One region of the Allobosea sp. TBD101 genome, then DNA from elsewhere that is predicted to be linked to it. Evidence: predicted binding sites of a transcription regulator. Region 1 holds the regulator's gene; each other region holds the start of a gene.
The links. Region 1 encodes LexA, which represses DNA repair genes until DNA is damaged. Its sites were predicted from a motif close to TGTTCNNNNTGTGTTCNG; they were not measured.
Positions count from the first base shown of each region.

Region 2: a site for LexA is predicted at 1,860-1,877, ahead of AC6RIC_RS04825 (helicase-related protein). Genes of this name have one in related genera too.
Region 3: a site for LexA is predicted at 3,304-3,321, ahead of AC6RIC_RS10115 (ATP-dependent helicase). Genes of this name have one in related genera too.

Region 1 covers NZ_CM187543.1:3,143,495-3,148,135, forward strand. The annotation lists gene moaC (cyclic pyranopterin monophosphate synthase MoaC) at 1-116, shown strand, start outside; gene AC6RIC_RS15415 (molybdopterin molybdotransferase MoeA) at 116-1,327, shown strand; gene lexA (transcriptional repressor LexA) at 1,585-2,298, shown strand; gene AC6RIC_RS15425 (ComEC/Rec2 family competence protein) at 2,292-4,589, opposite strand.
Region 2 covers NZ_CM187543.1:1,019,539-1,024,179, reverse strand. The annotation lists gene AC6RIC_RS04825 (helicase-related protein) at 1-1,675, opposite strand, end outside; gene AC6RIC_RS04820 (MerR family transcriptional regulator) at 2,084-2,503, opposite strand; gene AC6RIC_RS04815 (KpsF/GutQ family sugar-phosphate isomerase) at 2,599-3,573, opposite strand; gene AC6RIC_RS04810 (outer membrane beta-barrel protein) at 3,678-4,641, shown strand, end outside.
Region 3 covers NZ_CM187543.1:2,109,209-2,113,849, reverse strand. The annotation lists gene AC6RIC_RS10130 (BtaA family protein) at 1-676, opposite strand, end outside; gene msrB (peptide-methionine (R)-S-oxide reductase MsrB) at 915-1,343, shown strand; gene AC6RIC_RS10120 (acyl-CoA dehydrogenase family protein) at 1,459-3,108, opposite strand; gene AC6RIC_RS10115 (ATP-dependent helicase) at 3,336-4,641, shown strand, end outside.

The DNA of each region.
Region 1 (4,641 bases):
GTCTTACCGTCTACGACATGGTCAAGGCCGTCGACCGTGCGATGCGGATCGAGAATATCCGGCTGCTGCACAAGTCTGGCGGCCAGTCGGGCGATTACGAGGCGAAAGCTAGCTGATGGCGCTCACTCCGGTCCCCGTCGCGCGCAAGGCGCTGCTCGACAGCATTCCGGAGCCGACGGGAGCGGAAACCCTGCCATTGGCGCAATGCGCCTGGCGGGTGCTCGCCGGCGAGGTCAAGGCGCTCAGGACCCAGCCGCCCTTCGCCAATTCGGCCATGGACGGCTATGCCGTGCGTGGCGACGAGATGGCGGAAGGCGTCTCGCTCTCGGTGATCGGCGAATCTGCTGCCGGCCGGGCCTATGAGGGCGCGGTCGGCCCGGGACAAGCCGTGCGCATCTTCACGGGCGCGCCGATGCCTGACGGCGCCGACACGATCCTGATGCAGGAAGATGCCGATGGCGTCGACAGCCCTGTCATTCGCGTCCGCGTGCCGCCTGCCAAGGGCAAATTCCTGCGCGCGGCGGGGCTCGACTTCCACGAGGGCGACGTTTTGCTGTCGGCCGGTCGCGTGCTCGACAGTGCGGCACTCGGCCTCGCCGCAGCGATGGGGCATCCGACTTTGCCGGTCCGGCGGAAGCCGCGCGTCGCGATTCTCGCCACGGGCGACGAGTTGGTGGCGCCGGGCGAGCCGGTCGGCCGCGACCAGATAGTCGCCTCGAACTCGTTTTCGCTCGCCGCTCTCGTCGAGAAGGCCGGCGGCACCGTGCTCGACCTTGGCATCGCCCGCGACGACCATGCCGATCTCGCCGCGAAGATCGCAAGGGCGCGCGCAGCCGATGCCGATGTGCTGATCACGCTCGGCGGCGCCTCGGTCGGCGCGCACGATCTCGTGCAGGAAGCGCTGACGCGGGCCGGCATGACGCTCGGATTCTGGAAGATCGCGATGCGGCCGGGCAAGCCGATGATGACCGGGCGGCTCGGCCGGATGGTCGTGGTCGGGCTGCCGGGCAATCCGGTCTCCTCGATCGTTTGCGGCCATCTCTTCGTGCTGCCCTTGATCGAGGCGCTGCTCGGCATTGCCGATGCCGATCGCGACCGCAGCATTCCCGCCATCCTCGGCCGCAACATGCCCGGCAATGACGAGCGCGAGGACTATCTGCGCTCGGAGCTCACGCTGACGCCGGAAGGCTGGGTCGCGACGCCCTTCGACCGGCAGGATTCCTCGATGCTTGGTACGCTCGCGCGGGCGCAGGCCCTGACGATTCGGCCTGCCCATGCCGCTCCCGCGAAGAAGGGTAATTCCTGCCGTATCCTGCCGCTGCGGTAGAGCGCGCGCTCTTTATTGCCCCCGCGACGTCATTCCGGGCAAGCGAAGCGCAGACCCGGAATCCATCGTAGAACGCCGCGCTCCATGATAGATTCCGGATCGGCGCCGCTGACGCGGCTTGTCCAGAATGACGGCGCGTTTTCCATACGGCTATCTCACGCTTCCGCCACGGCATAGCAGCTTGCGGAACACAAGCAGAACGCGTATGGTGTTCGTGCTTTGTTTCGAATCTGCGCTTTGAGGGGCTGGCGGCGACCATGCTGACACGCAAGCAACACGAACTCCTGCGCTTCATCCAGGAACGCTTGCGCGAAAGTGGCGTGCCGCCCTCCTTCGACGAAATGAAGGACGCGCTCGACCTGCGCTCGAAATCCGGCATCCATCGTCTCATCATGGCGCTGGAGGAGCGCGGCTTCATCCGCCGCCTGCCAAATCGGGCCCGCGCACTCGAAGTCATCAAGATGCCGGACGGGTTCGGCGCCCCGCAGCCGCGCCCGCGCTTCAGCCCGGCCGTCGTGCAGGGCGGTCTCGGCGCCCAGCCGAGCGTCGCCAAGCCCCGGCCAGCAGCGGTCGAGGACGACAGCCGGCATTCCATCGCCATTCCCGTCATGGGCCGGATCGCGGCGGGCACCCCGATCTCGGCGATCCAGAGCCGCAGTCACACCGTCTCGCTGCCGCCGGACATGCTCGGCTCCGGCGAGCATTACGCGCTCGAAGTCCGTGGCGATTCGATGGTGGAGGCCGGCATCCTCGACGGCGATACCGTCGTCATCCGCAAGCAGGACACGGCCAATACCGGCGATATCGTCGTCGCGCTGATCGACGACGAGGAGGCGACGCTGAAGCGCCTGCGCAAGCGTGGCTCCTCGATCGCGCTGGAAGCGGCCAATCCCGCTTATGAGACCCGCGTGCTCGGCCCCGACCGGGTCAAGATCCAGGGCCGCCTCGTCAACCTGATGCGACGCTACTGAAGGCGCTCGACATCGGCGTCGACCTCACTGTCGGAGGCTGATGCAGGCTGCACCGTTGCGGGCTGACCAACCGGCCGGGTTGCCACCTCTGCCGGGCGAGGCTCGCGCCGGCGGGTCCATGGACGGTCGGCTGCGGTCGGCTCCGAGGTTCGGCTGTTCCACCCGGTCGCCGTCCGGTAGAGCGAGGTCGCGCCGTCGCGTGATAGCGCCATCCGCTCGACCAGTCTGGCCTTGCAGGCCCCGCTCCAGGGAATGGCGGTGACGACGAGATCGGCGCGCAGGCAATCCTCGATGATCGCGAGACGCTCGCGCGTGTACGAGATCGTGCGCTTGTCGGTCGTCTGCGCGACGCAGGCCAACCGGTCGCAAGCAACACCGGCACGCAAAGTCGGATCATCGGGCGAGCGGCCGTCGCCATCGGCAGCAAGCCATTGCTGCAGGACGAAGCGACTGGGCTTGCCTGCGATGGCGAGGCGTCCGTCCAGCCCGCGGACGGCCAGCCCCGAGCCGTCGCGCTCGACCAGGATCTCCGGCCGCTCCGGCTCGCCGGCTATGACGACGCCGAAGACCAGCGGCACGGCCGCCAGCCAGCGCCAGGCCGTGGTCCAGAGCGTCAGCCAGAGCAGAGCCATCGCGAAACAGGCCAGCACGGCCGGGCCGAAGGCTGCGACCGTCACGGTGGAATGGTCGATGGTCGCGACCCAGTGCGCGACCTTGAGCACGACGTCGGAAGCCAACCCCATCAAGGCCCAGGCCGGCCAGTCCAGCCCGAACGGATAGGCCAGCACGCCGAACACCGCTGCCGGCATGACGAAAAGCGAGACGAAGGGCAGCGCCATGGCGTTGCCGAGCAGCCCAAACGGGTTGAAGGTCTGGAAGTGATAGGCGCCGAAGGGCGCGGTCGCCGCGGTCGCCAGCATGGTGGTGACGAGGATGCCGAGCGCCGCCGTCCAGATCGGCCCGAGCGGCCAGGGCAATGCCGACGGCGGCTCGCTGCGATCTCTCCGCTCCCAGCGCTCGGCGAAGGCGATCAGCGCCGCGACCGCGCCGAAGGACATCTGGAAGCTTGGCCCGAGCAGCGCTTCCGGCTCGCGCAGCAGCACGATCATGGCGGCGAGCGCGAGGTTGCGCATGCTGAGCGCCGCGCGATCGACCAGGATCGCGCCGAGCATGACCAGCGTCATGATCAGCGAGCGCTCGGTCGCGACGTCGCTGCCGGAGAAGATGCAATAGGCGGTCGCGCCCAGCATGGCCGCCACAGCGGCGAGTTTCTTGACCGGCCAGTGCAACGCCACCGTCTGCGACAGGGCCAGCAGCGCGCGCACCAGCCAGAAGATCGTGCCGGCGGCGAGCACCATGTGCAGGCCGGAGATCGAGACGATGTGATAGATACCGGCGGCACGCAGGTCGTTATTGGTGGCCTCGGTGATCAGGCCGCGCTTGCCGGTGACGAGCGCGGCGGCAACCGCCCCGCCCTGCCCGCCCCCGACCTCGGCGATGCGTTTGGTCAGGGCATTGCGGGCGCGGTCGATCGTCACGTCGATCGCGAGGCGCGCCGGCATCGGATATGGCGGTGCTGCCAGCGCGATCTTGCCGGAGATGCTGCCGACGGCGCCGATCCCGCGAAAGAAGGCGTCGCGGCCGAAATCGTAGCCGCCGGCTCGCGCCGGTCCCGGAGGTGGCAGCAGGCGCGCGGTTGCGACGATGTGGTCCCCCGGTGCGACGGAGCCCTGCCGGATATTGACGCGGACCCGCTTCGGCCGCTGGTCCACCGGCACATTGGCGAGATCGGTGACCAGTATGACGAGCCGCGCGCCACTGTCGCGGGCCTCGACGCTCTCGACGAAGCCGGAGAGCTTGCCGATGCGTGGCCGCTCCAGCATCGGCGCCGCGATATCGGCCGTGCGCCAGACGCCGGCAGCGAAGCCCAGAAAGCCGGCCGCCGCCGCGAGGCAGGTCATCGACGCGAGAGGGCGCCTCCGCAGGGCGAAGGCCGCCGCGCTGCTCAAGCCTAAGCCGAGCAGCGGCGCCCATAATGCCGGCTCACGATCGGCAGCGAAATAGAGCAGGATGCCGGCGCCCATCGCGATCGGCAGCCATAGGAAGGGCCGGCGCCTCTCGACCTCCAGCGCGAAACCCCGCGAGAGATGGAGCCAAAGCTGCCACAGCAACGGGCGAAGATTGGCCGCCAGCGGGGCCATGACGCCGAGCCGTGCCGGCAAGGCATCGGCGCGCGCGCCGCGCCGGCCCTGTGCCAGCCCCTGCCCCTGCCCCGGCGGTGCCGGCTGCATCGCCCGCTCTCCCCCGCCGGCGCTGCGATTTGACCGCTTAGCGTTTCCGGCA
Region 2 (4,641 bases), 2.1 Mb from region 1:
CCACCAGCAGGCGCAGCCGCGGCTCCAGAACCTTCTCGCCGGCGGTAAGACGCGCCACCGGCTCGCCGGTCCAGCGGATCAGCCCATCATGCGACAGCACGAAGGCATCGTCGCCCGCCAGCACGACGCGCGCCGCCCTAGCCTCGATCTCGGAGCCCAGCGCCTTCATCGCCGCCAGGTTCAGGGCCTTGACCTCGGAACCGCCGGCCTTTGGATCCGCCGTGAAGCGGAAGCCCTGCAGCATCCCCACATGCTGGCCCTCGACGAGCACGTCGCCCGTCGCGGTGACCTCAGCCTCCAACATCGCATTCTCCCGCAAGCGGCGCATCAACACGCTGGTGCGCCGATCGACAAATCTGTGAGCCAGCCGCTCGTGCAGAGCGTCCGACAGCTTGTCCTCTACAAGACGCGCCATGCCCTGCCAATGCTCTGGATCAGGTAACCAGTCAGGACGATTGGCGACATAGGTCCAAGTCCGGACCTGCGCGATCCGTGCCGAGAGCGTGTCGATCTCGCCATCGGTGCGGTCGAGCGCGGCGAGTTGCGCGGCATACCAGTCGGCATCGAGCCGGCCGTGGCGCATCAGCCTGAGATACAGCGTCGTCGCGAGATCGGCGTGCTGCATCGGCGATATCTTGCGATAATCCGGCAGGCCGCAGACCTCCCAGAGCCGCTCGACCGCCGCGCGGCCCTGCGCCAGCTTCGCGATATCCGGGTCCCGCGCCAGCACTTCCAGCGTCGTCATATCCTCGGCGATCAGCGCCCGCGTCAGCCCCTGCTCGGACGGCTGGATGTTCAAAGTGTCGAGAAGGCCGCCGACCGAGCGCAAATCGAGATCGGAATTGCGCCACTGCATCTGGCGGATCGGCTCGAAGCGGTGATTCTCGATCGCCTCGACGAGTTCGGCATCGAAAGGCGGGCAGCGCCCGCTGGTGCCGAAGGTGCCGTCGCGCAGATGGCGGCCGGCGCGCCCGGCGATCTGGCCGAACTCGGCCGGGTTGAGCCTGCGATAATGGTGTCCGTCGAATTTCCTGTCCGCCGCGAAGGCGATGTGATTGACGTCGAGGTTGAGCCCCATGCCGATTGCGTCGGTCGCGACGAGATAATCGACATCGCCGGACTGGTAGAGTTCGACCTGAGCATTGCGGGTCCGGGGTGAAAGCGCCCCTAGCACCACGGCCGCCCCGCCCTTCTGCCGGCGGATCAGCTCGGCGATCGCATAGACCTCCTCGACCGAGAAGGCGACGATGGCCGAGCGTGGCGCCAGGCGCGTGATCTTGCGGTCGCCGGCGAAGGTGAGCTGCGACAGGCGCGGGCGCGTCACGACATTCACGCCCGGCATGAGCTGCTCGATCAGCGGGCGCATCGTCGCGGCGCCGATCAGCATGGTCTCGGCCCGGCCGCGCCGGTTGAGCAGGCGGTCGGTGAAGACATGGCCGCGGTCGAGATCGGCGGCAAGCTGGATCTCGTCGATGGCGACGAAATCGACCGCGAGATCGCGCGGCATCGCCTCGACCGTGCAGATCCAGAAGCGCGGCCGCTCGGGCTTGATCTTCTCCTCGCCGGTGACGAGCGCGACGGACTGCGCACCGACCTTGTCGACGACGCGCTGGTAGACCTCGCGCGCGAGCAGGCGGAGCGGCAGGCCGATCATCCCGGTGGGATGGGCGATCATGCGCTCAATGGCGAGATGGGTCTTGCCGGTATTGGTCGGGCCCAGCACGGCCGTGACGCTATTGGCGCGGGCGGCGGGCGGCAGCGAACGAAAAGGAAGCAAGGCGAAGGAGCCGATCTTCTCGCCCGCCCATGCGGGCGGGAGCGTGGACGGAGCTTATGCAAGTCTCAAACAGAGACTCGATAAGAACGAGTCTGGAACGAAGCGGGGCCGAATCGCTGACTCCGACAGAATCGGGTTTTGTTCCCTTTTCGGAGTCTAGCCCCTGGCAGCGTGGGCCCTGTCGTCATCGCGCCCTCCCGGATTGGCGTGGCGAGGCAGCGTTCAACGCCGCCCGGCAGGAACCTATTTAAGCCTTTTTACCCCGGAGACGAGAGGCAAGACAGGTTTCGGGGCTGCGCCGCTGCTTCAATGATGGGCGTGGTCGCACTGCCCGTGATCGGCGAGCGCCTCGATGATCGCGCAATCGCAGGCCGCGACGCCGCCCGAGCAGGTGGTCGCGATCCGCTCCAACTCCTTCTCCAGCGAGCGTAGTTTCGCAATCTTGTCGCGGACCTCGTCGAGATGGGCGACCGAGATCGCATGCGCCTCGTCGCAAGCCATGCCCGGCGTGTCGGATAGCTTCAGCAACGTGCGGATATTCTCGACCGCGAAGCCGAGATCGCGCGCGTGCTTGATGAAGGCGAGCCGTTCGGCATGGCGCCGGCCATAACGGCGCTGGTTGCCCTCGGAGCGTTCCGGCGGCGGCAGCAAGCCGACCTGCTCGTAATAGCGGATGGTCTCGACCTTGACCCCGGTGCGATCCGCCAGCGCACCGATCGGCATCACGCGTTCGAGCTTGCCGGCAACGGTCATGGCAGCACCTCTAAAGCTATAGTCTCTACAGCTTTAGATAGCGCGCTGCTGCCGGGTTGCAAGCCCGATCAGGCGACGCCCATCGCCAACAGGTCGTGGACATGGACGAGCCCGGCCGGGCGCCCCTCGCCATCGACCACGATCAGCGCGGTGATCCGGCTGCGATTGACCAGCTCCAGCGCTTCGACCGCCAACGTATCGAGTCCGATTCGGCGCGGATTCGCCGTCATGATATCGCGTGCCCTGAGCGAGGCGCCCCCGCCCATCGCCGTCTTGCGGCGCAGGTCGCCATCGGTGACCACGCCGGCAAGCTTGCCGTCCAGATCCATCACCACGGCGCAGCCAAAACCCTTGTCGGAGATCATCGCGATAACGTCCGGCAGCAGCGTGTCCAGACCGATCAACGGCAGGTCGGTGCCGCGATGCATGATGCTCTCGACCGTCTTGAGCTGCGCCCCGAGCTTGCCGCCGGGGTGGTAGACGAAGAAATCCTGCCGCGAGAAGCCGCGCGCCTCCAGCAAGGCCACCGCCAGCGCATCGCCGAGCGCCATCTGCATCGTCGTCGAGGTCGTCGGCGCGAGCCCGTTCGGACAGGCCTCCGTCGCCTTGGGCAGGACGAGCGCGATATCCGCCTCCTTGCCGAGCGTGCTCTCGGCATTGGCGGTGATAGCGATCAGCCCGACGCGGAAGCGGCGAGTATAACCGACGAGAGCGGCAAGCTCGACCGCCTCGCCCGACCAGGACAGCGCGATCACCACATCCTCAGGCTGCACCATGCCGAGATCGCCATGGCTCGCCTCGGCCGGATGGACGAAATGCGCGGGCGTGCCGGTCGAGGCCAGCGTCGCCGTGAGCTTGCGCCCGACATGGCCGGACTTGCCCATGCCGGAGACGATCACGCGCCCGCTCGAGGCGCGGATCATGGCGATGGCGTCAGCGAACGGCCCGCCCAGACCGTCTGCCAGTGCGGCATGGAGCGCGTCGAGACCGGCGCGCTCGGTGGCGATGGTGCGAAGGGCGGAGTCGCGGATATCGGCTGTCATGGCCGGCGCTGTAGCACGGCGGAGCCAGTCATTTCCACCATCTGCCGACAGCCCCGGCGCGCGTTGACGGCTCCTTAACCCTGTTCGTTCTAACTCCGTTAACCATGCGCGCCATCCGCGCGCCCGTCATCTGGAGCCCTGCGACGCCCGTGTCCGGCCGCGCGACGACCCTGCTTCTGTCCGGCACGGCCTTGGCCGCGCTGGCACTCGCCTGTGCAACCGCGCAGGCGCAGCAGATGCCGCGCGCCAATCTCAGAACCGGCACGCCCACTTATGTCGCGCAGCAGCCGGCAACGCCCCAGCCCGCCCTCTCGCCGGCAACGGCCGAGCCGGAAGCCATCCGCGATCCCGCCGGACTGGTCCAACGGCAAGGCTCCGCCGTCTCGGGGCGGCAGCCGCCGCGCGCCAGCCAGCCCATTCAGGCGCCGGCACTGCGTGGTGTCACCCAGCGCCAGTTCCGGCCGCCGCAACCCGCTGTCACGGTGTTGCCCCCACCTCCGCCTCCGGCTCCGCCGCCCCGGCGTCGCGCCGCGAGCGAAGAAGATCCCTACGCCGCGCTCGGCATCCGCCTGGGCTCGATCACGCTACGACCTTCCGTCACCAATTCGGTCGGCTACGACACCAATCCGCAGCGCACATCGGCGCCGGGTACCAAGGGCTCGGGCTACAGCCGCCACGAGGGCGAGCTGGAGATCCAGTCCGACTGGAACGTCCACGAGCTCAAGGGCAAGCTGCGCGGCGGCTACATGGAATTCTTCCGTGCCAAGGATGCCTCGCGCCCCGATGCCGAGGGCAATCTCGACCTGCGGCTCGATGCGACGCGCGATACCCGCATCCTCCTGGAAACGCGGCTCAGGCTCGACACGCAGCGGCCGGGCTCGCCGGACTTGACAGCCGCAGTCACCGGCCGTCCGCAGATCTACCAATATGGCGGCTCGGCCGGCGTCACGCACGACTTCAACCGGCTGCAACTGACATTGCGCGGCTCGGCCGATCGCAGCGACTACGAGGATGCCCGCCTGTCGAATGGTGCGATGCTCTCGCAGAAGGATCGCAATCAGACGCAGT
Region 3 (4,641 bases), 1.0 Mb from region 1:
GAATGCCGAGCCCGTAGAGCGAGGCCGGCTGGCGCACGAGCCAGCGCACCAGCTTGCGTTCGAAGACCGGCGCGAGATGCCTGTCATAGAGCGTCCGCTGTTCGGCCAGGTCGCGGGCCGCCAGCATCGCCTTGGGATTGCCGCCGAGCAATCGCGCCAGAACATGACCTGTACCGATGAACCGGCCGAGCAGGCCGTAGCGGTGGAATCCCCGAGCGAAGAGATTGATCCGGCGCCGCCCGTTCAGCCCCCGCCCCTCCCAGTAGCCGCGCGAGACAGCGTCGAGATGATCGGCGATCTCGCGATCGTAGAGCGCGACATTGGCGCCATCCTTCGCCCGGCCGAAGAAGCGCAGGAAATCCTCCTGCCGCTCCATCCGCGCCAGCGCCGCAAGCTTGAGCCGCCCAAGCGCGATATGCGTGGCGTTGAGGTCGACCGCGCTGACCCGGATCGGCGCCGCCGTCAGATACGAGAGGATGTTGCAGGAACCGGACGCGATCGCGACGACGTGGTCGCCGGCCTTGAGTTCAAGCGCCGCCATGTCGACGACCGGGTCTTCCCAGATCTGCGGATAGACCAGCCCCGAGAAGGCGCGGGCAAACAGCCATTCCAGCATGCCGGCCTTGGAGAGCGTCTTGCTGCGCCGGACGGCCTGTCCCAAGCCCGAACTCGTCATGCGGCGGGCCGCGCGTGCCGTTTGCGTCGCCTGTTCCGTCACCGGTTTTCCTCCCTTTGCGGGTGGCCGGGCTGCTAGAGGAGTCGCGTGACGGTCCGGTGACGATGCTGCCGCGATTGCCACGGCATCGTGAAACGACCGGAGATCGGCGGGGCTGAAATCCGGCGCACGAAGCCCCATATTGCGGCACGAAAGCCGATGAGGCGCTCCCGCCAGGAAGGAGATCGCGATGGGTCTGATGAGCATGTTCGGAGCCGAGAAGAAGCAGGAGGAGAACTTCCCCTTCCAGCTCACCGACGCCGAGTGGCGCGCGCGTCTGACGCCCGAGCAGTACCGCATCCTGCGCGGCCACGGCACCGAGCGGGCGGGCTCCTGCGCGCTGAATTATGAGAAGCGCGCCGGCACCTTCTCCTGCGCCGGCTGCGACCAGAAGCTGTTCAGATCAGGCAAGAAATTCGAGAGCGGCACCGGCTGGCCGAGCTTCGACCAGCCGCTTGAGGGCGCTGTCGGCACCACCGAGGACCGCAGCTACGGCATGCACCGCGTCGAGGTCCATTGCGCCAATTGCGGCGGCCATCTCGGCCATGTCTTCCCGGACGGCCCGCCGCCCACCGGCCTGCGCTACTGCATCAACGGCGAGGCGATGAACTTCGAGCCAGAAGCCTAGCAGACCTGCCTTTTCGTCATGGTTGGGCTTGTCCCGACCATCCACGTCTTCCCCCGTCGAAGGCCGTGTTCAAGACATGGATGCTCGCCACAAGGGCGAGCATGACGAAAGCGCCCTACGAAACCACTGGCACGGCCCTTCGCGCCAGCGCGGCCGCATCGACCATCGGCGGCAAGTCGCCGAATTGCCCCGACCAGCCGCCATCCAGCCGCGTCGCGATGAAGGCATTCGCCACAGCGGCCGGCGCGAACCGCAGCAGCAGCGAACCCTGCAACATCAGCGCCAGCCGCTCCGTCAAACGCCGCGCCTGCCCCTCGTTGCGCCTCAATTCCGGCAACTCCGCCTCCAGCCGCTTCAGCGCCGCATCGTAGCGCCTGTCCGCGCCCGCAGCCGCCATCAGTTCGCCCCGCAGCACATCGACCGCCCCCTCCTCGCGCGCCAACGATCGCAGCACGTCCAGGCAGATGACGTTGCCCGAGCCTTCCCAGATCGCGTTGAGCGGCGCCTCCCTGTAGAGCCGCGCCATCGGGTTCTCTTCGATGAAGCCGTTGCCGCCATGGCATTCCAGCGCCTCGGTGACGACGGCCGGCGCGCGCCGCGTGATCCAGTATTTCGCGATCGGCGCCCCGACCCGCGCCAACAGCCGCTCGCTTTCGGACGCCTCCTGCCGATCGAGCGCCGCGAACAGCCGAAAGGCGAGCCAGACGGCCGCTTCCGCCTCGATGGCTAGGTCCGCCAGCACGTTCTGCATGATCGGCTGGTCGATCAGCGCCTTCTGGAAGGCGCGGCGATGCTGCGCATGATGCGCCGCGAGCGACACCGCCATCCGCATCAACCCGGAGGATGCCGCCGCGATGTCGAGCCGCGAGTTGTGGTTCATCGATAGGCCTGTGCGGATGCCCCTGCCCGGCTCGCCGACCAGATGGCCGATGGCGCCCCTGAATTCGACCTCGGAAGAGGCATTCGAACGATTTCCGACCTTGTCCTTGAGCCGCTGGATCGCGACGCCATTGCGCGATCCGTCCGGCAGCCAGCCCGGCACGGCGAAGCAGGAGATGCCCTCGGCCGTCCGCGCCAGCGTCAGGAACAGGTCGGAGTGCGGCACCGAGAAGAACCACTTTCGCCCGTGCAGCGACCAAGTGCCGTCGCGGTTGTCCTCGGCATAGGTCTGGGTCTGGCGCAAATCCGAGCCGCCCTGCGTCTCGGTCATCGCCGTGCCGACGGTTGCGCCGGTCTTGAGATGCGCCGGCCCCCGCCGCGGATCGTAGCGGTTCGAAGTGACGAGCGAGCCCCACTGCCTCCACAGCGCCGTGTCCTGCTTCAGCACCGGCACGGCGGCATAGGTCATGCTGATCGGGCAGCAGATGCCGCTCTCCGCGCCGTACCAGAGATACTGCAAGGCGGCCCGCGCGACCTGCGCGCCGGGTTCCGGCCGGTTCCAGGCCAGCGCATGCGTCTCCTGACCGATGGCGAGCCCCATCAACTCGTGCCAGGCCGGATGGAAGGCGATCTCGTCGATGCGGTTGCCGAAGCGGTCGAAGGCCTTCAGCTCGGGCGTGTAGCGATTGGCGAGATAAGCCAGCTCCTGCACCCGAGCCGAGGCGACTGTCCGCCCGGCCTCATGCAAGCGCTCGCGCGCCCAATCGGCACCGAACGCCGCGGCGATGCCGGGCAGTACCGGATCGGCAGCGAAGGCATCGTAATCCGCCAGCACCGGCACCTGATTGGCGACTTCCCAGTCGGGCCGGGTTGCATGATCCGCCATTGCCAATCCTCCGATCCTTCTCCGCCGTCATCCCGGACAAGCCGCGAAGCGGCGCCGATCCGGGATCCATTCCGGAACCCAACCGGAAAGGCTCAGGCATGGATCCCGGGTCTACGCTTCGCTACGCCCGGGATGACACCATCAAGCTTTCCGAGAAGGGGGCGCAATTCGGCTCCTGTCACCCTATATTGCCACCAGAACGAATCACGCACGAGCAGCGCACACCCTTGTCCGACGCAGACCCCTTTTCCGCTCCTCCGCCTCGCCCCGGCGGCCTCGCCGCGCGCGCTGCCGCGCAGCCGGCGGCCGGCTATCTCGCAGGGCTGAACCCGGAGCAGCGCCAGGCGGTCGAGGCGACGGACGGCCCGGTTCTGGTGCTCGCCGGCGCCGGCACCGGCAAGACCCGCGTGCTGACCACCCGCATCGGCCACCTGATCTCGACCGGCCGCGCCTATCCCTCGCAGATTCTCGCCGTGACCTTCACCAACAAGGCGGCGCGCGAGATGAAGGAGCGCGTCGCCCACCTCGTCGGCCCGGTCGCCGAGGGCATGCCCTGGCTCGGCACCTTCCACTCGATCTCGGCCAAGCTCCTGCGCCGCCATGCCGAACTGCTCGACCTGCGCAGCGACTTCACCATCCTCGACACCGACGACCAGATCCGCCTGATGAAGCAGGTGATCCAGGCCGAGAACATCGACGAGAAGCGCTGGCCCGGCCGGATGCTGGCGGGGTTCATCGATAGCTGGAAGAACCGCGGCCTTAGCCCCAAGGACGTGCCCGCGGGCGAGGCTGCCGTCTTCGCCCATGGCAAGGGCGGCAAGCTCTATGCCGCCTACCAGGAGCGCTTGAAGGCGCTGAACGCCGTCGATTTCGGCGATCTGCTGCTGCACTGCCTGACGCTGTTCCGCGACTATCCGGACGTGCTCCAGACCTATCACGACCGCTTCCGCTACATCCTCGTCGACGAGTACCAGGATACCAACACGGCGCAGTATCTCTGGCTGCGCCTTCTGGCTCAGGGCCGCCGCAACATCTGCTGCGTCGGCGACGACGACCAGTCGATCTATGGCTGGCGTGGCGCCGAGGTCGACAACATCCTGCGCTTCGAGCACGATTTTCCGGGCGCGACCGTGATCCGGCTGGAGCGCAACTACCGCTCGACCGGCCATATCCTCGCCACGGCCTCCAAGCTGATCGCCCGCAATGAGGGCCGCCTCGGCAAGACGCTCCGCACCGAGGACGCGCTCGGCGAGAAGGTCACCATCACCGGCGCCTGGGACAGCCAGGAGGAAGCCCGCCTGATCTCCGACGAGATCGAGGCGATGCAGGCCAAGAAATATAATCTCGCCGAGGTCGCGGTGCTCGTGCGCATCTCTGCCCAGATGCGCGAGATCGAAGAGCGCTTCGTCCAGGCCGGCGTGCCCTATCGCGTCATCGGCGGCCCGCGCTTCTACGAGCGTGCCGAAATCCGCGATGCGCTCGCCTATCTGCGCTGCGTGGTCTCAGCCACAGACGATCTCGCCTTCGAGCGCA